DNA from 3 places in the Cupriavidus sp. FW305-F7 genome. Region 1 is predicted to be linked to each of the others. Evidence: predicted binding sites of a transcription regulator. Region 1 holds the regulator's gene; each other region holds the start of a gene.
The links. The regulator HrcA, encoded in region 1, represses chaperone genes, less so after heat shock. The targets are predictions, from matches to a motif close to TTAGCACTCNNNNNNNNNGAGTGCTAA.

Region 1 (7,365 bases):
GCTGGCTGCCCTGGCCGCCGGCCATGCCTTGCGCCAGCATTTCTTCCGCATGTTGCAGCGTGGTGGCGGTGACAGTGGCGCCGCCCAGCATGCGGGCGGTCTCGACCACGCGCCCGGCGGGGTCCAGCACCCGGATGCGCGAGCGTGTGACCGAGCCGTCGCCTGCATCGGTGGTTTCCTTGCTGACCAGCAGGTGGGTGCCGGCCTGCGCCGCCACTTGCGGCAGGTGCGTCACGCACAGCACCTGGCGCGCGCGGCCGAGCTCCTGCAGGCGCCGGCCGACCACTTCGGCCACCGCACCGCCGATGCCGGTATCGACCTCGTCGAAGATCAGCGTGGGCGTGGGCGAGGCCTCGCTGGTGATCACCGAGATCGCCAGGCTGATACGCGCCAGTTCGCCGCCCGAGGCCACCCGGGCCAGTGGCCGCGGGCTCACGCCGGCATGGCCGGCGACCAGGAATTCGACCTGCTCCAGTCCATGGCTCTGGCCTTCGTCGAGCGCATTGAGTGCGGCGACAAAGCTGCCGCCGGCCATCGACAGGCCCTGCATGGCGTCGGTGACCGCGGCGGACAGCGCCTGCGCGGCCTGCTTGCGGGCGTGGCTGAGATGCTGTGCCAGGGTCAGGTAGGCGGCCTTGGCCGCGGCCTCGCGCGCCATCACCTTGTTCAGGTCCTGCGCGGCCTGCAGGTCGTCCAGCTGCTGGCGGCGGGCCACCAGCTCGTCGGGCAGTTGCTCGGGCGGCAGGCGGTACTTGCGCGCGGTGGCGTGCAGCGCCTGCATGCGTTCGTCCACGGCCTGCAGCCGCTCGGGATCGAGTTCGAGCCGGTCGACATAGCGCATGAGCGAGTGCGCGGCTTCCTCGGCCTGCATCTGCGCAGGCTCGAGCGCGGCCAGCACGTCGCGCAGCGCGGGATCGACATCGGCAAGCTGCTGCAGCTTGTGCACGATGGTATTCAGCGCCGACAGCACCGAGCCGTCGGCCTCGGACAGTGCGTCGAGCGCGGCGCGGCTGCCGTCGATCAGGCCGGCGGCATGCGACAGCCGGTTGTACTCGGACTGGATCTCTTCCCATTCGCCCGGCTGCGGGTTGAGCTTGTCCAGTTCGCCGACCTGCCATTCCAGCCGTTCTCGTTCGAGCTGCATCTCGCGCGACTGGTGTTCTACCGCCTCGCGCTGGCGCACGCAGGCACGCCAGGCGCGCCAGGCCTCGGCCACGGCGCCGGCCTGCTGGGTGAGGCCGGCGTGGGCGTCGAACAGCAGCCGCTGCGCGTCGGGGCGCAGCAGCAGCTGGTGCGCGTGCTGGCCGTGGATGTCGACCAGCTGGTCGCCGACTTCGCGCAGCTGCGCCAGGGTGGCGGCGGCGCCGTTAATAAAGGCCTTGCTGCGGCCGCCGGCATCGACCGTGCGGCGCAGCAGCACGGTATGCACGCCGTCTTCCGCTTCGCTGTTGAGCTCGCGCTCGGCCAGCCAGGCATCCAGTGCCGGGTGGGTCGAGAAGGTGGCGCTGACGCTGGCGCGCGGGGCGCCTTCGCGCACCACGCCGGCATCGGCGCGTTCGCCCAGCACCAGCGCCAGGGCATCGATCAGGATGGATTTGCCGGCGCCGGTCTCGCCGGTGAAGACGGTGAAGCCAGTGGTGAAGTCCAGGTCGAGCGTATCGACGATGACGAAATCGCGGATGGACAGGCTGCGCAGCATCGTGGCGTGGAAGGTAGTCGGTCCGATGGGTTCGGGCTCAGGCTTGAGGGGCGGCTTGATACTGGCTCAGAGGCGATTGTCTTCGGAAGGATACTCGTGCCAGTGCAGCTTCTTGCGCAGCGTGGCGTAGTAGTTGTAGCCGACCGGGTGCAGCAGGTTGATGGATTTTTCGGAGCGCCGCACCACGATGCGGTCGCCCGGCAGCAGCGAGGTCAGCGACTGCATGTCGAAGTTGACGCTGGCGTCGCGCGCGCTGGCCACCTCGATGGTGACCTCGGCGTCGTGCGGCAGCACGATCGGGCGGTTGGACAGCGCGTGCGGGGCGATCGGCACCAGCACCACGCCCGACAGCGTCGGATGCAGGATCGGGCCGCCGGCGGACAGCGCGTAGGCGGTGGACCCGGTGGTGGTCGACACGATCAGCCCGTCCGAGCGCTGGTTGTACATGAAATGGCCGTCCACCGACACCGCCAGCTCGACCATGCCGGAGATGCCCGAGCGGTTCACCACCACGTCGTTCAGGGCCAGCGCGGAGAAGATGTCCATGTCGTCGCGCACCACGCGCGATTCCAGCAGCAGGCGGGTCTCGGCCTCGTACCGGCCGTCGAGCATGTCGGGCAGCACGGTGTGCGCGTCTTCCAGCGCGATGTCGGTCATGAAGCCCAGCCGCCCGTGGTTGACGCCGATCAGCGGCACGTCGTAGCCGGCCAGCTGGCGGGCGATGCCCAGCAGCGTGCCGTCGCCGCCCAGCACCACGGCCACGTCGGCCTGCCGGCCGATCTCCTCGGCGGACAGGGCAGGGTAGCCGGTTAGCCCGGTGGCCAGCGCGGTTTCGCGCTCGAACACCACGTCCTGCCCGTTGCGCAGGATATAAGAGGCGATCTCCTCCAGCGGCCCTTCGATGCCGGCAGTGGAGTACCGGCCCACCAGGGCGACGGTCTTGAACGAAGTGCGCACGGCGCTGGCTTTCGGGGGGGCGGACATGCGTGGATTAGACCATACCGCCATGACGGTTGTCAGCAGGCGCGGGCGGGCGGCCCGGGCCGCCCGCCAGAAGGTCCAAAACTTGCGTAAAATCGGGGCATCATGGATGAACGCTCCAAAACGCTGCTCAAGACCCTGATCGAGCGCTATATTGCCGAAGGGCAGCCGGTCGGTTCCCGCACCCTGTCGAAGTACTCGGGGCTGGACCTGTCGCCTGCGACGATTCGCAATGTGATGTCCGATCTGGAGGAAATGGGCTTTATTGCCAGCCCGCACACCTCGGCCGGCCGTATCCCGACCCCGCGCGGCTACCGGCTGTTCGTCGATTCGATGCTGACGGCCAAGCCGCTGGAGCGCAACGCCGACCTGGCCGAGCTGACCGGCCAGATCCAGGACCAGCTCGGCGGCCAGCAACTGGGGCCGCAGCGCATGATCACGGCGGCGGCGCGCACGCTGTCCAACCTGTCGCACTTCGCCGGCGTGGTGATGACGCCGCGCCGCGCGCAGGCGTTCCGGCAGATCGAATTCATGCGGCTGTCGGACAAGCGCATCCTGCTGATCATCGTCAGCCCCGAGGGCGACGTGCAGAACCGCATCATCCAGACCGAGCTGTCATACACGCCGGCCCAGCTGATCGAGGCGGCCAACTTCTTCAACTCGCACTATGCCGGCATGAGCTTCGACACGGTGCGCGGCCACCTGCGGGTGGAACTGCAGGACCTGCGCCGCGACATGTCGCAGCTGATGCAGGCCGCGGTCGAGGCCGGCAGCGTCGCCGAGGACGAGGACGACGACCACGTCTTTATCAGCGGCGAGCGCAAGCTGCTGGAAGTGGAAGACCTGGCCTCCAGCATGGACAAGCTGCGGCGCCTGTTCGACGTGTTTGAGCACAAGACCAGCCTGTTGCAGCTGCTGGACGTGTCCAGCCATGCGCAGGGCGTGCAGATCTTTATCGGCGGCGAAAGCCGGCTGGTGCCGATCGAAGACATGGCGGTCATCACCGCCCCGTACGAGGTTGACGGCCAGATCGTCGGCACGCTTGGCGTGATCGGCCCCACGCGCATGGCGTATGAGCGCGTGATCCCCATCGTCGACATCACCGCGCGCTTGCTGTCCAGCGCCCTGAGCCAGAACTAGTGCAAAGACTGGCTGGTCTGACAAGCAGTTCCATTCCTACCGAGCGCGGCAATCGCCGGTGCGCCGCACCGGCGCCATCCCGGCACCGTGCCAACCCGGAAGCGACATGACGTTTTCTCCCGAACCGGCCTACCAGCACGGCCACGCGCCGCGCACGGCGATCCTGCTGGTCAACCTGGGCACCCCGGACGCACCCACGCCCAAGGAGGTGGGGCGCTACCTGAAGGAATTCCTGTCCGACCCGCGCGTGGTCGAGATCCCGCGCGTGGCCTGGCTGCCGCTGTTGCATGGGGTGATCCTGCCGCTGCGATCGCGCGCCTCGGCGCTGAAGTATGAATCGATCTGGCTGCGCGAGGCCCATATGACGGGCTCGCCGCTGCTGGTCTACAGCGAGCGCCAGGCCCATGCGCTGCAGCGGCTGCTGAACCAGCATGGCCATGAAGTGACGGTCGCGTGCGCAATGCGCTACGGCAACCCGTCGATCGCCTCGGTGCTGGAGGCGCTGCGCCGGCAGGGCTGCGAGCAGGTGCTGGTGCTGCCGATGTATCCGCAGTACTCGGGCACCACCACGGCCACGGCCTTCGACGAGGTGTTCCGGGTGCTGGGCCAGTGGCGCAACCAGCCCGAGCTGCGGCTGGTCAAGCATTTCCATGACCACCCGGCCTATATCTCGGCGCTGCACCAGCAGGTCGGCGCCTATTGGGCGCGGCACGGCATGCCGGACTTTGCCCGCGGCGACAAGCTGATCCTGTCGTTCCACGGCGTGCCGCGGCGCACGCTGGAGCTGGGCGACCCCTATCACTGCGAATGCCTGAAGACCGGCCGGCTGCTGGGCGAGGCGCTGGGCCTGCAGCCGGGCCAGTATCAGGTGACGTTCCAGTCCCGTTTTGGCAAGGCGGAATGGCTGCAGCCGTACACCGCGCCGACGCTGGCCGAGCTGGGCAAGGTCGGCGCGGGCCGGGTCGACGTCTTCTGCCCGGGCTTTCCGGCCGACTGCATCGAGACCCTGGAGGAAATCGCCATGGAAGGGCAGACCGAGTTCAAGGTCGCGGGCGGCAAGGATTTCCACTTCATCCCGTGCCTGAATGATGCCGATCCGTGGGTCGCGGCCATGGCCGAGATCGCGCTGCAGCACCTGCAGGGCTGGCCGCTGGCCACGCCGCATCCGCACGAACTGGAAGCACGGCGCACGCGCGCCCAGACCCGGGGAGCGGCGGCATGAATGTCGACTTTGCGCCGGATGCGCGCCAGCGCATTGACAAATGGCTGTGGTGCGCGCGCTTCTTCAAGACGCGCTCGCTGGCGGCCGAAGCGGTGGAGCGCGGCAAGGTGACCGTGAACGGCCAGCCATGCAAGAACTCGCGCGAGGTGAAGCCCGGCGACATGGTGGTGCTGGAAGCGCACCAGCAGCGCTGGGAACTGGTGGTGATGGGCATCGCCCCGGCGCGCGGGCCGGCGCCGGTGGCGCAGACGCTGTACGAGGAAAGTGCCGAAAGCCAGTCCCGCCGGCTGGCCGATGCCGAACGCCGGCGCCTGCAGCCGGAGCCGTCCGCGCAGATCCAGGGGCGCCCGACCAAGCGGGACCGGCGCCGCATCGACCACCTAAAGAGCTGAAATGACAACGCGGCGGCACCGGGAAGCTCCGGTGCCGCCGCGCAGTGGGCACAGGGTCAGGTGGCGCTTATTCCTGCGTGACTTCCTGACTGACGATAGGGACGATGTAGTGCTTGAACACCGCCTTGCCGCTGCCATACTCCGTATCGCGCGAGGTGAATGCGCCGGAAAGGCAGATAAAGACGGTCATGACCGCCAAGGCGGCCACAAGGCAGAGCGTCACGACTGGCAGCTTATGCATGGCCAACCTTTCGGAAGAGGCACAAAGTTGAACCATCTCCAGGACCCCCGACATTTTTGTCATTTTTCTTACTGAGAATCTTAGTGAGTGCGATGCAGCAAAGCAATAAGGCGTCGATTGCATATGGGTGGCCTTTGTAACCGTGTGTTTCCGCGTCACGCCAGCGCCACTCTTGAAAACCTGCGCCTTGCCACCACCTGCACGGAACACGCGCCGATTTACCACCCGCGGCCAGGCCCACGGCGGGCCGCGACAATGCATTGATACGGATCGACATGGAAGAACAGAAGCAGACGCCAACCACCCAGACGCCTACGCCCGCGGGCGAAGAGGCGGCCAACGCCAGCCAGGAAACCGGTGCGCCGGAAACCGCTGCCGTGGATGACGTGGCGGCCCAGCTGGCCGCCCTGGAAGCCAAGGCGCGCGAGCATTACGACCTGTATATGCGCGCCGTTGCCGAAGGCGAGAACATCCGCCGCCGGGCGCAGGACGATGTCGCCAAGGCGCACAAGTTCGCCATCGAGAACTTCGCCGACAACCTGCTGCCGGTGATGGACAGCCTGCAGGCCGCGCTGGCCGACGGCTCGGGCGATATCGCCAAGCTGCGCGAAGGCGTCGAACTGACCGCGCGCCAGCTGGCGGCCGCCTTTGAGCGCGGCAAGATCGTTGAACTCAACCCGGTGGGCGAGAAATTCGACCCGCACCGCCACCAGGCCATCTCGATGGTGCCGGCGGACCAGGAACCCAATACCGTGGTGACCGTGCTCCAGCGCGGCTACACCATTGCCGAGCGCGTGCTGCGGCCGGCGCTGGTGACGGTGGCGGCACCGAAGTAAGCCGGCCCGGGACGGCGGCGTGCCATCCTGGATTGCGACCTGACGCCCGGTGCCGGCTGGCCCGGGCGTTTGTCATTCTGGAGCGAGCATGACCACTGAACCAGGCGCCGGCTCGGCGCAGTCGTCCCCGGCCCCCCACCTCGACCACCGCGCCTTCGAGGCGTTCGGCATGCGCGAGGTCGATGACGGCATCATCGACGCCGCCATAGCCGGGGCCGGCGACGCGCTGGTGTGCGTGTTCTTCTGGGGGGTGGACTGCTTCAACTGCGAGATGGCCAAGAAGGCCATGCTGGCCAACCCCGAACCGGTCCGCGCGCTGGCGCTGCACTGGCTGCATGCCAACGTCTACGCGCATCCCGGGCTGGGCCGGCGCTTTGGCCTGCATGGCATCCCGGTGTTCATGTTCTTTCAGAACGGCAAGAAACTGGGCTGCGCCACTGGCTGGCATGGCCACGGCCAGTTTGCCGCCGCGGTGGCCAATGCGCGGCTCAAGGCCAGCGGCAAGCCGCTGGCCGGCTGAGCGGTCTGGCCGTTCAGCGGGTTCAGCGGGACAGCGCGTAGCCGATGCGGAACTGCCACGGCAGCTTGTGGTTGTAGTCCAGCAGGCTCTCGCCATAGCCGACGAAGTAGCCCGCCATCAGGTAGCCCGCGGTGCCGGGGATCAGCCGCGCCATCGGGTAGGTCAGCTGGGCGTCGACGCTGCCGTACCACTTGCGCGTGCCCTTGCGCAGCGTGGCGGAGAACTCCCATGAGTCCGGGCGCCCGTAGGCAATGCCCAGGTCCATGAAGCCGCGGTAGTGGGCGATGTCGGGGTTGTCGCCCTTTTCCACATAGGCATAGAGCTTGGGCGCGAC
Region 2 (7,365 bases), on a different contig from region 1:
AACAAGCGCTCGCGCCCGAGTGTGTCCCCAAGGGACGACCGCCGAACCATCTCCAGCACATTGGGATTCAGTTCCACCAGCCAGAGCATCACGCCGCCTTCGCGCATCTTCTTTTCGGCTTCCGTCAGCATCCGCAGCGCCGTGTACTCGAGGTCAAAGACGCCGACAAGGTCGAGCACCACCACCCGGGGATTCGCTGCAGCAATGATGGGCCGCATCTTGTGCCCGATGTGTCTCGCATTGGCGAAGTAAACGCGGCCCTCCGGCCTCAGCATCACCATGCCAGGATAGGTCACGTCGGCGGGATGCTCGGCGGACTGCGGCCGGAATACATTGGTGCCGGGCTTGCGTGCCAGGACATAGACTGGCGGATCGGAAGTCTGGTAGGCCAGCGCCAGCAGCGAAACAATGATGGCGGCGGCAATGCCGTTCAACGTCCCTAGCAGCACGACGCCGGCACAGGCTACCACTGCCCAGAGGAACTCCGTGCGCCGGATGCCAAGGATGGCGCGAAACTCCGCCGGCTGGATCAGTCCCACCGAATAGGCGATGACCACTGCCGCCAGCGCGGCCTCCGGCATCAGGCCGATCAGCGGTGCCAGCACCAGCATCGCGCCCAGCGCGACGGCCGCGGTGATCAGTCCCGCCAGCTGCGATCTGGCGCCGCAGCGGCGGTTCACCGCGGTCTGCGTGGTTCCGCCGCCGGCAGCCATCGCGCCGAGGAATGCGCCACCCAGGCAGGCGAACCCCGTGGCCAGCAGCTCGCGGTTCGGGTCCGGCGCGGGTTCGCCGCTCTGCACGAAGGCGCGTCCGGCTGCGATGGTTTCCGTAAAGCTCATCAGGGCAATGCCCATGGCCGGCACCAGGAGCTGCATGACCAGATCGGGATCCGGCAGCGTGAGGGGCGGCAGGCCAGTCGGGACATGGCCAACGGTTTCAACGCCATGGGACTGCAACCCGAGCAGGCCGACTGCCGCAATCCCGATCCCCACCGCGATCAGCGGTGCCGGCGCGCGCGGCACCAGGCGTTCCATGCCGATCAGCAGCGCCAGGACCGTGACCCCAACGGCCATGGTTGCCAGCGAAGCGTGGGGAACGCCCTGGACCATGGCTGCGAGGTTGTGGAAAAACGCGCCCTTCTGGAAATGGATGCCGAGCAGCTTCGGAAGCTGGTCCACCACGATCACCAGCCCGATCCCGGCCTTGAAGCCGACCAGGACGGGCTCGGAGATGAAATCGGCAACAAAGCCCAGGCGCAGCAAGCGCGCGGCGACCAGGATGATGCCCACGAGGCAGGTGAGCGTGGCCGAAGCCGTCAGCAAGCTCGCGGTACCGCCTGCCGTCGTCGTATCGCTAAGCGCGGCTGCTGCCAGGATCGCCAGCGTGGTCGTGGTGCTGACGCTGAGCGGGCGCGAGGTTCCCAGCATGGCGTAGATCAGCATCGGCGCGAATACCGTATAGAGTCCGACCTCGACCGGCAGGCCCGCGATGGTGGCGTAGGCGAGAGCCTTCGGGATGACGACTGCCGCAACGGTCAGCCCGGCCATGACATCGGGCTTCAGCCAGTCGCGGTGGTAGTGACGCAGCCACTCGGGCCACGGCAATGCAAGCACGCCGGCCGAGTTGCGCAAGGTGCGGCAGGGATCGCCACCGGCGCGGTTGCGGCGACGGGAGTGGGATTCCACGTTCATGGAGGGTGATCCGGGCGGCGGGCTTGATGTTTGTCGTTGTCGTGCGGCGACCCATGTACAGTTTGGTCGAAATTACACGGAGCGGCAAATGCACATTAAGTGGCTAAAGCTCCTCTTTCAGTGGCTCTCCAAGGCCATTTCCCACGAGAATTTCACATCCAAGGGAAAACCCGTATTAAGTCCCTGTCTTGAAATGGCCATACCCCGTCCCTATAATTAGCACTCGCCGGGGGTGAGTGCTAACAGCATGAAAGCGCCCCTTGCGGCACCTGAACATTTCAGACGGCCGTCGCCTCGGTAGCCGGCCGAATTGTGATTAAAAACTCACTTTGTATCTAGGAGTCCGTATGAATCTGCGTCCTTTGCACGACCGCGTGATCGTGAAGCGTCTGGACAACGAAACCAAGACCGCGTCCGGTATCGTGATTCCCGACAACGCTGCCGAGAAGCCCGATCAAGGCGAAGTGCTGGCAATCGGTCCTGGCAAGAAGGATGACAAGGGCAACAACATCGCCCTCGACGTCAAGGTCGGTGACCGCGTGCTGTTCGGCAAGTACGCCGGCCAGGCCGTGAAGGTGGAAGGCCAGGAACTGCTGGTCATGCGCGAAGAAGACATCATGGCCGTGGTGAACAAGTAATTCACCGACTGACCGCCACCCGTACAGATTTCAGGAGATTCAAGAATGGCAGCTAAAGACGTAGTGTTCGGCGACGCCGCACGTGCCAAGATGGTTGAAGGCGTGAACATCCTCGCCAACGCAGTTAAGGTGACTCTGGGCCCGAAGGGCCGCAATGTGGTGCTGGAGCGCAGCTTCGGCGGCCCGACCGTGACCAAGGACGGCGTGTCCGTGGCCAAGGAAATCGAGCTGAAGGACAAGCTGCAGAACATGGGCGCCCAGATGGTCAAGGAAGTCGCTTCCAAGACCAGCGACAACGCCGGTGACGGTACCACCACCGCAACCGTGCTGGCCCAGTCGATCGTGCGCGAAGGCATGAAGTTCGTTGCCGCCGGCATGAACCCGATGGACCTGAAGCGCGGCATCGACAAGGCTGTTGCCGCCGCCGTGGAAGAGCTGAAGAAGGTCAGCAAGCCCACCACCACCAGCAAGGAAATCGCCCAGGTTGGCGCGATCTCGGCCAACAGCGACACCTCGATCGGTGAGCGCATTGCCGAAGCCATGGACAAGGTCGGCAAGGAAGGCGTGATCACGGTTGAAGACGGCAAGTCGCTGGCCGACGAGCTGGAAGTCGTGGAAGGCATGCAGTTCGACCGCGGCTACCTGTCGCCGTACTTCATCAACAACCCGGAAAAGCAGGTTGTCCAGCTGGACAACCCGTTCGTGCTGCTGTTCGACAAGAAGGTCTCGAACATCCGCGACCTGCTGCCGGTGCTGGAGCAAGTGGCCAAGGCCGGCCGCCCGCTGCTGATCATCGCTGAAGACGTCGAGGGCGAAGCCCTGGCGACCCTGGTGGTGAACAACATCCGTGGCATCCTGAAGACCGCCGCCGTCAAGGCCCCGGGCTTCGGCGACCGCCGCAAGGCCATGCTGGAAGACATCGCCATCCTGACCGGCGGCACCGTCATCGCTGAAGAAATCGGCCTGACGCTGGAAAAGGCTGGCCTGAACGACCTGGGCCAGGCCAAGCGCATCGAGATCGGCAAGGAAAACACCATCATCATCGACGGCGCCGGCGACGCAGGTGCGATCGAAGGCCGCGTCAAGCAAATCCGCGCCCAGATCGAAGAAGCGACCTCGGACTACGACCGTGAGAAGCTGCAAGAGCGCGTGGCCAAGCTGGCCGGCGGTGTTGCCGTGATCAAGGTTGGCGCTGCCACCGAAGTCGAAATGAAGGAAAAGAAGGCCCGCGTGGAAGACGCCCTGCACGCCACTCGCGCTGCGGTGGAAGAAGGCATCGTCCCCGGCGGTGGTGTGGCCCTGCTGCGTGCCCGCGCTGCGATCTCGGCACTGACCGGCGAAAACGCCGACCAGAACGCCGGTATCAAGATCGTGCTGCGTGCCATGGAAGAGCCGCTGCGCCAGATCGTGCTGAACGCCGGTGAAGAAGCTTCGGTGGTCGTTGCCAAGGTTATCGAAGGCAAGGGCAACTACGGCTACAACGCGGCTTCGGGCGAGTACGGCGACCTGGTGGAAATGGGCGTGCTGGACCCGACCAAGGTCACCCGCACCGCACTGCAGAACGCCGCTTCGGTGGCTTCGCTGATGCTGACCACGGACTGCGCAGTTGCCGAATCGCCGAAGGAAGAGTCGGCTCCGGCAATGCCGGGCGGCATGGGCGGCATGGGCGGCATGGAAGGCATGATGTAAATCATTGCCGACCGACTGCCCTCACGGGCAGGCTGTCTTGAAAAACCCCCGCGGGCGCGAGCCCGCGGGGGTTTTTCTTTGGGGCGCCGCAGCGGTCTCGCGCTCGAGCCGCCAGGTCAGACCTCGACCACGCAGCACCAGTCGAAGCGCTTGTTTTCCAGCTCGCCGGTGCGGCGGCTGACGTAGCCGCGGGGGTTGCAGACCACGCGCGAATCGTCGATGCAGTAGTCGAAGCTGGTGTGGGTATGTCCGTGGATCCACAGGTCCGCCTTTGCTACCAGGTCGGGCCGGCGCGACAGGAAGCCGCCGGAGACCAGGTCGTGCGAGTAGCGCGGGTCCAGGCTGCCCAGGTCAGGGCCGTGGTGCGTAACCACCACGGTCTTGCCATCGTAGGGCAGCGCCAGCTGCGCCGCCAGCCAGGCCGACGCGGCCTGGTGGCGCGCCAGCGCGTCCTGGGGTGTGAAATGGCGCGCACGGCCGTCGTCGCCGTGGAGTTCGATCAGCCGGTGGTCCAGCATCACCGCCGCGCAAGCCTGCATCGCGTCATCGCGCCGGTCAGTCCCGAACAGGGTGTAGTCAGTCCACCAGGTGGTGCCGATGATGCGTACCCGTCCGTGGGCGCCGTTGAATTCGGCCACTGTGCCATTGAGCACCTGTATGCCTGGGTGCGCCTCGGTGGCTTCGGCCATCAGGCGATCCACGGTATCGAAGTTGCTTTCGTAGTATTCGTGATTGCCGGGCACGTAGATCACCGGCTGGCTGAAGGTGCGCGCGGCCCAGTCGATGCCGTCGCGCCCGTTGGCGATGTCGCCGGCTAGCACCACGACGTCGGCATCGCAGGCGGGCACGGCCTGCGGCATGTTGTGCTCGATGTGGAGGTCGCTCAGGATGCGTAGCTTCATGGAGACTCCGGAGGCGCATGGGGCTCGCTGTATGGGCCGCTACGGCGGCGGGCGGTTGCCTGCATTCTTAAGAAGCCAGCCCGTCTGGTCAAGTCCCGCGGATCCCGCCGAAAAGCAAAAAAGCCCGGAACCAGGTCCGGGCAAGTGACTGTCTAGCCGGCATTGCACCGGGAGACAGCCGGGGGAAACGATCGCGGTTTCCCGGAAGTATTACCCTCCTTGTCCGGCCATGGTCGGCAGGAGAACGCGATAGATCTGGATAAAGGCTGGTCCGAGCAGCACCAGCAGCAGCGACGGGAAGATGGTGAAGATCAGCGGGAACAGCAGCTTGAGCGCGATCTTGGCGGCTTGCTCCTCGGCCCGCATGCGGCGCTTGGTGCGCAGCATGTCGGACAGCACGCGCAGGGACTCGCCCAGGCTGGTGCCGAAGCGGTCGGCCTGGATCAGCATGGAGGCGAACTTGTCCACGTCGTCCACGCCGGTGCGCAGCGACAGGTTCGACAGCGCCTTTTCCTTCGAGAAGCCCGAGCGCAGCTCCAGCAGCATCAGCTGGAGCTCATCGGCCAGCACGGGGCAGCGCAGCGCCAGCTCGTCGGCCACACGCATCAATGCCGCATCGAGCCCGAGGCCGGCTTCCACGCAGACGGTCAGCAGGTCGATCACGTCCGGGAACTCTTCAAACACCGTACGCTGGCGTTGCGCGACCTTGCGTGCGAGAACGACGTTGGGCAGGTAGTAGCCGATTGCACCAAGTACTGCCAACAACGCGAACATGATGTTCCGGTCTTGCAGCCCCGACTGGCCGGCGGCTGCCAGCAGCCCGATCATCGGCAGGGCGACCGCCAGAGCGGTCTTGGCCGCAAAGTACAGCGGTGCGGCACTGGCATTGCGCCAGCCGGCGTTCATGAAGCGCACGCGCAGCTGCGAGCCCTCCCAGCCTTCCTTGGGCAGTGACAGTCGCGATACCGGTTGCGCCCATTGCACCAGCTTTTCGAGTAGCGCATTCCGCTTGCCAGGATCAGCCCCGAGCTGGCCCGCCTGGCCTGCGATCTGCTCCGCCCGCCCGCGCAGGCGGTTGGGCGAGAAGACGTAGAGCACCCCGAACACCGTGCCGAACGCCGCCACGAAGATCAGCGCGAGCACGACAAACTGGTCTGCCTGAAACCCCTGGATAATGCCTTGCATGATGGACTCCCGTCAGGATGGCTGTCCAAGCCCTGCTTCTTCGAGCACTGCATGTACCGGTACCGTGCGTTGCGCCTTCAGACCCGGATTCGGATGATCTTGCGCATCCACAGCACGCCGAAGGTCATCGATACCACTGCGCCGCCGATCATGCGCAAGCCGAGCGGGTCCTCCCACAGCACGTTCATGAAGCCCGGATTGACCACCAGGATCAGTCCGGCAGTGCAGAAGGGCAGCAGGCCCAGCACCCACGCGGACAGCTTGCCTTCCGCCGAAAGCACGCGGATCTTGTCGAACAGCTTCAGCCGTTCGCGCACCATTGTGCCGATGGTGTCGAGGATCTCCGCCAGGTTGCCGCCGCTTTCACGCTGGATCAGCACCGCGATGACGAAATAGCGCAGGTCGCCCACCGGTACCCGGATGGCAAGGTTGGTCATGGCCTCGTCCAGCGCCACGCCGTAATTGATTTCCTCGAAGGTGGTGCGGAACTCCGGCCCGATCGGGGCCTTCATTTCCTGCCCGACCATGCCGAGCGCGCCACTGAACGAGTGCCCGGCGCGCAGGGCACGGCTGATCATGTCGACGGCATCAGCCAGCTGTGCCTCCATCTGCTTGATCCGCTTGCCGCGCAGGCGCATCACATGAAGCACCGGCAGCATGGCGGCCAGCGCCGCGCCGGCGAGCACCAGCGGTACCGGTATCGGCAGCAGCGGAATCAGTGCCACCGTGCACAGCGCCACCATCGCGCAGTAGCCCAGCAGCTGCGCCACCGACCAGGTGCTGCCGGATTGCTCCAGCCACCGGTCCAGCCTGCCCACGCGGGGCACGCTCATCAGCCACTTCTGCAAGCGCGGCGAGCCCGCCAGCATGCGCTTCTTCAGGATCGACAGCTGTTCCGCGCTGACATGTCCGCCTGCCGACAGCGCCCGCAGCCGCGCCTCGATGCGCCTGGCCGCGGGGCCATGGGCGTTGCTCCACCACAGGTAGATGCCCTCGACGCAGAGCACCACGGCCACGAACAGCAGGATGCCGAAGGCGTAGAAGATCGTGCTCATGTGTAGCTCCCCGGGATTGCTTGTTGTTGTATCGCGCCAGGCGGATCAGACTTCGAAGCGTTTGGCCGGGTCATAGGTCTCGTCCGGCAGCCCCACGCCGAACACGCGCAGCCGCTCGGCGAACTTGGGATACACCCCGGTGGCCCGGAAATTGCCGCGGACCGTGCCATCCTTGTCCACGCCCGTGCGCTGGAAGGTGAAGATC
Region 3 (7,365 bases), on a different contig from region 1:
TCAACCGCGCGCACGACAAAGAGGCGCGCGCGGCGCGGCTGCAGGCGCTGTCGGCGCAGCCGCCGGTGTTGCTGGGCACGGCGCCGCTGCCGCAAGTTGTGACCGACCGCACGGTCCGCGTGACCGGGCGCTTTGACACGGCCCGCACCGTATTGCTGGATAATCGCCCCCACGGCAATGGCAGCAGCCCCGGGGATAGCCGCGCCGGCTTCCTGGTGCTGACGCCGCTGCGGATTTCAGCCGCCTCGCCAGCGCCAGCAGGTGCCGCCGGCGCCATGCAGGCGGTGCTGGTGCTGCGCGGCTGGCTGCCGCGCGATGCCCAGGACCGCACCAGGATTGCGCCGTTCCCCACGCCCGAGGGCGAGGTAACGATCGAAGGCACGGCACTGGCGGCCGTGCCGCGGGTCTATAGCCTGGGCCAGGACGCCGCTGGCAGCAAGATCCGCCAGAACCTGGACATCGCTGCCTATGCGGCCGAAACCGGCCTGGCGCTGCACCCGCTGGTGCTGGAGCAGCGCAGCGACACCGGCGATGGCCTGGCGCGCGACTGGGCCCCGGCCGACTTGGGCGCGGACCGACACTACGGCTATGCCTTCCAGTGGTTCGGGCTGGCCGCGCTGACGGTGGTGCTGGTGGCCGTGCTGGGCTGGCGCCGCGCGCGCCGGGTGGCCGCACCGTAACTCGAATGAACCGGGCGCATGCGCTCGCCGAAGACAAAGGACAGACGTACTCCATGGCACAGCAAGACTCCGCCCCGGCCGCCGCGGCCTCGCCGCCGGATACCCGCATCGATGCGCGCACGCGCCGCGGCCGCCTGCAGATGCTGATGCTGTTGCTGGTGTGCGCGTCGCCGGTGATTGCCTCTTACTTCACCTACTACGTGATCAAGCCGCGCGGTGGCGCCACCAACTACGGCGCGCTGGTCGACCCGCAGCGGCCGATGCCGCCGGTGCGCGTCACCGACGAGCAGGGTCGTGCCGTGCCGCTGGAGCAGTTCCGCGGCAAATGGCTGCTGGTGACCGCCGATCCGTCCGCCTGCGACGAGGCCTGCGCGAAGAAGCTCTTCACCATCCGCCAGATCCGCGCCGGGCAGGGCCAGGACCGCGAACGGATCGTGCCGGTGTGGCTGGTGACCGATGATGGCAAGATCGACGAGCGTCTCACCGCCGCCTACAACGAGCCCTACGCCGGTGTGCGTTTCCTGCGCATCGACCGCCAGGCCGCCCAGCAGTGGCTGCCGGCCGAACCCGGCAAGCGCGCCGAGGACACCCTGTTCCTGGTCGACCCGCTGGGCAACCTGATGATGCGTTTCCCGCAGGACCCGGACCCCAAGAAGATGAGCGGCGACCTGAAGAAGCTGCTCAAGGTCTCGCGCATCGGCTAAAGGGGACGGCATGCTGCTGCAACTGGCCATCATCGGCATCCTGATCGCGCTGTTTCCGCTGTCCTACGTGCTGGTGAAAGGGGACCGCAACAAGTACCGCAAGCTCGCCTGGATCACGGCGTTCCTGACGCTGGACCTGATCATGTTCGGCAGCTTCACGCGCCTGACCGACTCCGGCCTGGGCTGCCCGGACTGGCCCGGCTGCTACGGGCACTCCAACCCGCACGCCGCGATGGAGCCGATCCGCGCGGCCGAGACCGCGCTGCCCAGCGGCCCGGTGACGCTGGCCAAGGCGTGGATCGAGATGATCCACCGCTACTTCGCCATGGCGGTCGGGGTGCTGATCATCACGCTGATGGTGCTGGCGTGGGTCAAGCGGCGCGAGCTGAAGCAGTCGCCGTGGTTCGCCACCGGGGTGCTGCTGCTGGTGTGCGTGCAGGGCGCGTTCGGCGCCTTCACTGTGACCCTGAAGCTGCAGCCCGTCATCGTGGTCACGCACCTGATGCTGGGCATGGCCCTGCTGGCCGTGCTGATCCAGCTGGGCTCGCGCAACGATCCGCCGCACCCGGTCGCGGCGCAGGCCGCGCGCCTGCGCTGGCCGGTGCGCATCGGCCTGCTGCTGCTGGTGATCCAGATCTTCCTGGGCGGCTGGGTCAGCACCAACTACGCGGTGCTGGCCTGTACCGACTTCCCGCTGTGTAACGGCCAGCTGGTGCCCGAGATGGATTTCCCCCACGGCTTCACGCTGTGGCGCCAGCTGGGCATGACCGCCGACGGCGACTACATCCCGCACGCGGCGCTGGTGGCGATCCACTGGGTCCACCGCGGCTTTGCCTTTGTCGTGCTGGGCTACCTGGCGTGGCTTGGCCTGCGCGCGCGCCGGCTTGAAGGGCTCGCGCGCGCGGCCGGCTGGCTGCTGGGCACGCTGGTGCTGCAACTGGCCACCGGGATGTCCAATATCGTGTTCGACTGGCCGCTGGTGGCCGCGGTTGCGCACAACGGCGGCGCGGCGCTGCTCCTGCTGCTGCTGGTCCGCCTCCACTACAATACAGGGCTCGCAGGGCTCACCATGCGGGCCGCCGGCACCCCCGCTGCCGTGCCGAACGCCGCCCGCGCCACATGAAAGACAAGACCCCTTCCGTGGTTACCGCTACCCACCCCCATTCGCTGGGCAAGTTGAGCCGGATACGGCACCTTGCCCGACAATACGCCGCCCTGACCAAGCCGCGCGTGACGCAGCTGGCCGTGTTCTGCGCCATCATCGGCATGTTCCTTGCCACGCCCGGCATGGTGCCGTGGCGCGTGCTGATCGGCGGCGCCGCCGGCATCTGGCTGCTGGCCGGTGCGGCCTTTGCCATCAATTGCCTGGTCGAGCAGAAGATCGACGCGCTGATGCGCCGCACCGCGTGGCGCCCGTCGGCCACCGGCGAGATCACCACGCCGCAGACCCTGGTGTTCTCCGCCATCCTGGGCGGCGCCGGCATGTGGCTGCTGCACGTCTACGCCAACGACCTGACGATGTGGCTGACCTTTGCCACCTTCCTCGGCTACGCGGTGGTCTACACCATCCTGCTCAAGCCGGCCACGCCGCAGAACATCGTCATCGGCGGACTGTCCGGGGCGATGCCGCCGGCGCTGGGCTGGGCCGCGGTGGCGGGCGAGGTGCCGGCCGAGGCCTGGTTCCTGGTGCTGATCATCTTCACCTGGACCCCGCCGCACTTCTGGGCACTGGCGCTGTACCGCCGCGCCGACTACGCCAAGTCCGGCCTGCCGATGCTGCCGGTCACGCACGGCGAGCGCTATACGCTGCTGCATATCCTGCTGTACACGCTGATCATGATCGCCGCGACGCTGCTGCCCTTTGTCTACGGCATGAGCGGCTATATCTACCTGGCGGCCGCGCTGGCGCTGGGCGCGGGTTTCCTGGCCTATGCCTGGAAGATGTACCGCAACTATTCAGACGAACTGGCGCAGCGCACCTTCCGCTTCTCGATCCTGTACCTGTCGCTGCTGTTTGCCGCGCTGCTGGTCGACCACTACTTCAAGTTCGTGCCCCAGGTCTGACCTGTGGCCCACCGGCTGCGGCATCTTGTCGCGGCCGGCGCAGCGTGGCGACACGATCGGCGATACTGCGTGATGTCGCCGCCCTCCGGTGCCGCCGTTTCCTCCCACCCCTGACCGGTTTCCGCCGCATGCCCCGCCTAAGCCCCGCCTCCGGCCTGTTCGCCGCCTTCCGCCGCTTTTCCCTGCTGGCCGCGCTTGCGCTGGCCGTGGCTGCCTGCGGGCAGCAGAAGGTCTCGTTCCGCAATGTCGACATCACCGGCGCGGCGGACTTCGGCAAGGACTTCTCGCTGACCGACCATCACGGCAAGGTGCGCACCATCGCCGACTTCAAGGGCAAGGCGGTGGTGATGTTCTTCGGCTACACCCACTGCCCGGACGTGTGCCCGACCACGATGGCCGAACTGAAGGCGGTGATGGAGAAACTGGGCCCGGACGCCGACCGCGTGCAGGTGCTGTTCGTCACGGTCGATCCGGAACGCGACACGCAGGCGCTGCTGGCCCAGTACGTGCCGGCCTTCGATGCGCGCTTCCTGGGGTTGCGCCCGGCCGACGAAGCCGCACTGCAGAAGGTGACCAAGGACTTCAAGGTGTTCTATGCCAAGGTGCCGGGCAGCTCCCCGAGCAACTACACGGTGGACCACTCCGCGGGCAGCTATGTGTTCGATCCGGAGGGCAAGCTGCGGCTGTTCATCCGCCACGGCCAGGGTCCGGATCCGATCGCGCACGACCTGAAACAGCTGCTGTCGTGATGTGAAAGGGAGGGAAGGGGTGCGGCATAACGTCGCACTTGTCCCCTCGCGGGCAACAAAAAGGCCGGTCCAGTGGACCGGCCTTTTGCATGGCTGGGGGAGCGGGTCAGGCGAACGCCTGCAGCGCCCCCTTCATCTTCTTCATGGCCGCGGCCTCGATCTGGCGGATGCGCTCGGCCGAGACGCCGAACTCGTCAGCCAGCTCATGCAGCGTGGAGCCGCCCGAGCCATCGTCCTCGACGTGCAGCCAGCGCGCCTCGATGATGCGGCGGCTGCGTTCGTCCAGCTTGGCCAACGCCTCTTCCAGACCCTCGACCTGCATGCGGTCGTGGCGCTTGGCTTCCAGCACGCGGGTGGGCTCGTTGTGGTTGTCCGCCAGGTAGGCGATGGGGGCGAATTCCTCTTCGCCGTCGTCGATCTGGCCTTCCAGCGCCAGGTCGCCGCCCGACAGGCGGGTTTCCATCTCCATCACTTCTTCGGGCTTGACGTTCAGCTCGCGCGCCACGGCCTCGACCTGCTCCGGCGTGAACGTGTGTGCGCCCTGCTTGTGGCTGCGCAGGTTGAAGAACAGCTTGCGCTGGGCCTTGGTGGTGGCCACCTTGACCATGCGCCAGTTCTTCAGCACGTATTCGTGGATCTCGGCCTTGATCCAGTGCATCGCGTACGACACCAGGCGCACGCCCTGGTCGGGGTCGAAGCGCTTGACCGCCTTCATCAGGCCGATATTGCCTTCCTGGATCAGGTCGGCGTGGGGCAGGCCGTAGCCCAGGTACTGGCGGGCAATCGACACCACCAGGCGCAGGTGGGACATCACCATCTGGCGGGCAGCATCAACGGAGTCGTGGTCGCGGAGCTCGCGCGCCAGGCGCTGCTCTTCCTCCGCGGTCAACAACGGAATCCGGTGGACAGCCTGGATATAGCTGTCGAGGTTGCCAACGGTGGCCGGGAAGGTCAGCGCAAAGCTGCCCGTGCTCCGGGGTGCCGTCGGCAGACGGTTATTCAGGGTTTGGTCGGCAGACAAGACTGCGTTCACTCAATGGCTCCTTTCGCATCCGGCGGTTCGGTTGCCGGTGTGCCGCGCCTCTTGGGTCGGCGGCACTGCAACACATATTAGCACTCAGGCCGGGTGAGTGCTAATTGGAGTCCCGATGGCCGTGATAGTTCCACTCGATTGCTCTTGCGGATAGCATAGCTACTTACCGCTTCGAGCGGCGGAAACGATACCCACGGTTCGGCGCACAGGATATTAGAGCGGCGCGGGGCACGGGGGTTCTGCCCGCTGCTGCAATGATTTGTTGCAGCAGCGGCTACACTCGACCCACCTGCGGCGCGCTGGCATCCTTGCGAGCCTCTCTCATTCCACCGGAGGAGTTATGTCTGCTATCGAACACTTGCTCAAGCCGCATGTGCGCGACCTGGGCGATTTTACCGTGCGCCGGCTGTTGCCCGCCGCCGCTACCCAGACCGTCGGGCCGTTTATTTTCTTCGACCATATGGGGCCGGTGCAGCTGCCGCCGGGCGCCGGCGCTGATGTGCGTCCGCATCCCCATATCGGGCTGGCCACGGTCACCTACCTGTTCGAGGGCGAGATCATCCACCGCGACAGCCTGGGCAGCGACCAAGCGATCCGCCCAGGCGACGTCAACTGGATGACCGCCGGGCGCGGCATCGTGCACTCGGAACGCTCGCCCGAGCATGTGCGCCCCGCCGGGGCCCGGCTGCACGGCATCCAGACCTGGGTGGCACTGCCGCAGGAGCATGAGGGTGCCGAGCCGTCGTTCTTCCACCATCCCGCTGCCACGCTGCCGCAGATCGAGCGGCCGGGCGTGCGCATGGTGGTGATTGCGGGCGATGCCTTTGGCCAGGTCTCTCCGGTCAAGGTCTTCAGCCGCACCCTGTATGTGGCGATCGAGCTGGATGCGGGCGCGAGCGTGGAGATCCCGGCCGAGCATGCCGAACGGGGCGTCTATCCGGTGGATGGCGCGGTGGCGCTCGACGGCGAGCCGCTGCCGGCCGAGCATATGGTGGTGCTCACGCCGGGCCAGCCCGCGACGCTGACGGCCACGGCGCCGTCGCGCGTGATGCTGCTGGGCGGCGACCCGACCGACGGGCACCGCTTTATCTACTGGAATTTCGTTGCCAGCAGCAAGGTGGCGATCGAGGCTGCCGCCCAGCGCTGGGAGGACGATCAGTTCCCGCACGTGCCGGGCGAGACCGAGCGCATCCCGCTGCCTCCGCGCAAGGCCTGACAGCGGTCCCGGGGCTGGCTCAGACCGGGCTGGCCCAGGTCACGTGGGTGCCTTGCCGCAGGCATTCGCGGATGGCATCGACCTGGATCGCGATCGGTGCCGGCACCGGCACCGCGCCGTCCAGCACGCGCCGGATCCAGGCCACGGTCTGGCCGGCGTCGCTGCCGGGCGGCAGTTCAGGTACTTCGGCCAGTGAACCCACGGCCGGATCGACCAGCGTCTGCTGGTGCCCCTCATGCAGCCAGTCGATGCGACTGGTGCGGCGCGCATCGGCCACCACTTCGCCCTCGGTGCCGCGTGCCAGCAGCACGTTGGCGGGCTCATGCGAGAAGTAGTCGGTCAGCGTCTCGCGGTATTCGGGGTGGGTGTAGCTGTACAGGCGCAACCCTTCCGCGGGCGAATGCTCGCCCACCGGCTGCAGCATCTTGGCCACCGTATGCGCCGAATTGCGCAGGCCGATCACGGTGCGCCGCTCCAGCAGCTGCGACAGCCCGGGCGACAGCACATCCACCGGCAACACCGCGAGCGGCCCGAGGTCGCTGCCCTCGCGCAGCCGTGCCGAGGCCTCGTCGGTCGTCGCGCACAAGGGCACGCCCAGGGCCTCGAACAGCGTCATGCTAGTCACGCGGCCATTGAACAGGCGCGTGCCGTGCACCAGCACGGGGACATCTTCGCGCGCCAGCAGCAGCGCCAGCAGCGGCACCAGGTTGGGTTGCTTGCGCGCGCCATTGTAGCTGGGGATCACCACCACCTGCCGGTCAGGCGGCGCCAGCAGCGGCTGGCAGTGCGCATGGGCGGCTTCCAGCATGCCCGCCAGCTCGTGCGGGGCCTCGCCCTTGATGCGGTAGGCCATCAGGATGGCGCCAAGCTCCAGGTCGGAGACGCGCCCGGCCAGCATGGCGTCGAACAGGGCCTGCGC

Region 2: a site for HrcA is predicted at 1,908-1,934, ahead of groES (co-chaperone GroES). Genes of this name have one in related genera too.
Region 3: a site for HrcA is predicted at 5,308-5,334, ahead of rpoH (RNA polymerase sigma factor RpoH). Genes of this name have one in related genera too.

Annotation. Positions count from the first base shown of each region.
Region 1 is NZ_JBYSYC010000012.1:133,837-141,201, forward strand. It holds gene recN (DNA repair protein RecN) at 1-1,699, opposite strand, end outside; gene AC3WL8_RS13895 (NAD kinase) at 1,766-2,683, opposite strand; gene hrcA (heat-inducible transcriptional repressor HrcA) at 2,786-3,820, shown strand; gene hemH (ferrochelatase) at 3,927-5,042, shown strand; gene AC3WL8_RS13910 (RNA-binding S4 domain-containing protein) at 5,039-5,434, shown strand; gene AC3WL8_RS13915 (hypothetical protein) at 5,502-5,675, opposite strand; gene grpE (nucleotide exchange factor GrpE) at 5,951-6,511, shown strand; gene AC3WL8_RS13925 (thioredoxin family protein) at 6,600-7,031, shown strand; gene AC3WL8_RS13930 (phospholipase A) at 7,054-7,365, opposite strand, start outside.
Region 2 is NZ_JBYSYC010000026.1:73,218-80,582, reverse strand. It holds gene AC3WL8_RS23265 (SulP family inorganic anion transporter) at 1-1,691, opposite strand, end outside; gene groES (co-chaperone GroES) at 2,039-2,329, shown strand; gene groL (chaperonin GroEL) at 2,375-4,018, shown strand; gene AC3WL8_RS23250 (metallophosphoesterase) at 4,135-4,920, opposite strand; gene AC3WL8_RS23245 (type II secretion system F family protein) at 5,131-6,105, opposite strand; gene AC3WL8_RS23240 (type II secretion system F family protein) at 6,183-7,160, opposite strand; gene AC3WL8_RS23235 (TadA family conjugal transfer-associated ATPase) at 7,206-7,365, opposite strand, start outside.
Region 3 is NZ_JBYSYC010000007.1:25,031-32,395, forward strand. It holds gene AC3WL8_RS08565 (SURF1 family protein) at 1-680, shown strand, start outside; gene AC3WL8_RS08570 (SCO family protein) at 734-1,384, shown strand; gene AC3WL8_RS08575 (COX15/CtaA family protein) at 1,395-2,507, shown strand; gene cyoE (heme o synthase) at 2,504-3,448, shown strand; gene AC3WL8_RS08585 (SCO family protein) at 3,577-4,197, shown strand; gene rpoH (RNA polymerase sigma factor RpoH) at 4,304-5,200, opposite strand; gene AC3WL8_RS08595 (pirin family protein) at 5,571-6,446, shown strand; gene ybiB (DNA-binding protein YbiB) at 6,466-7,365, opposite strand, start outside.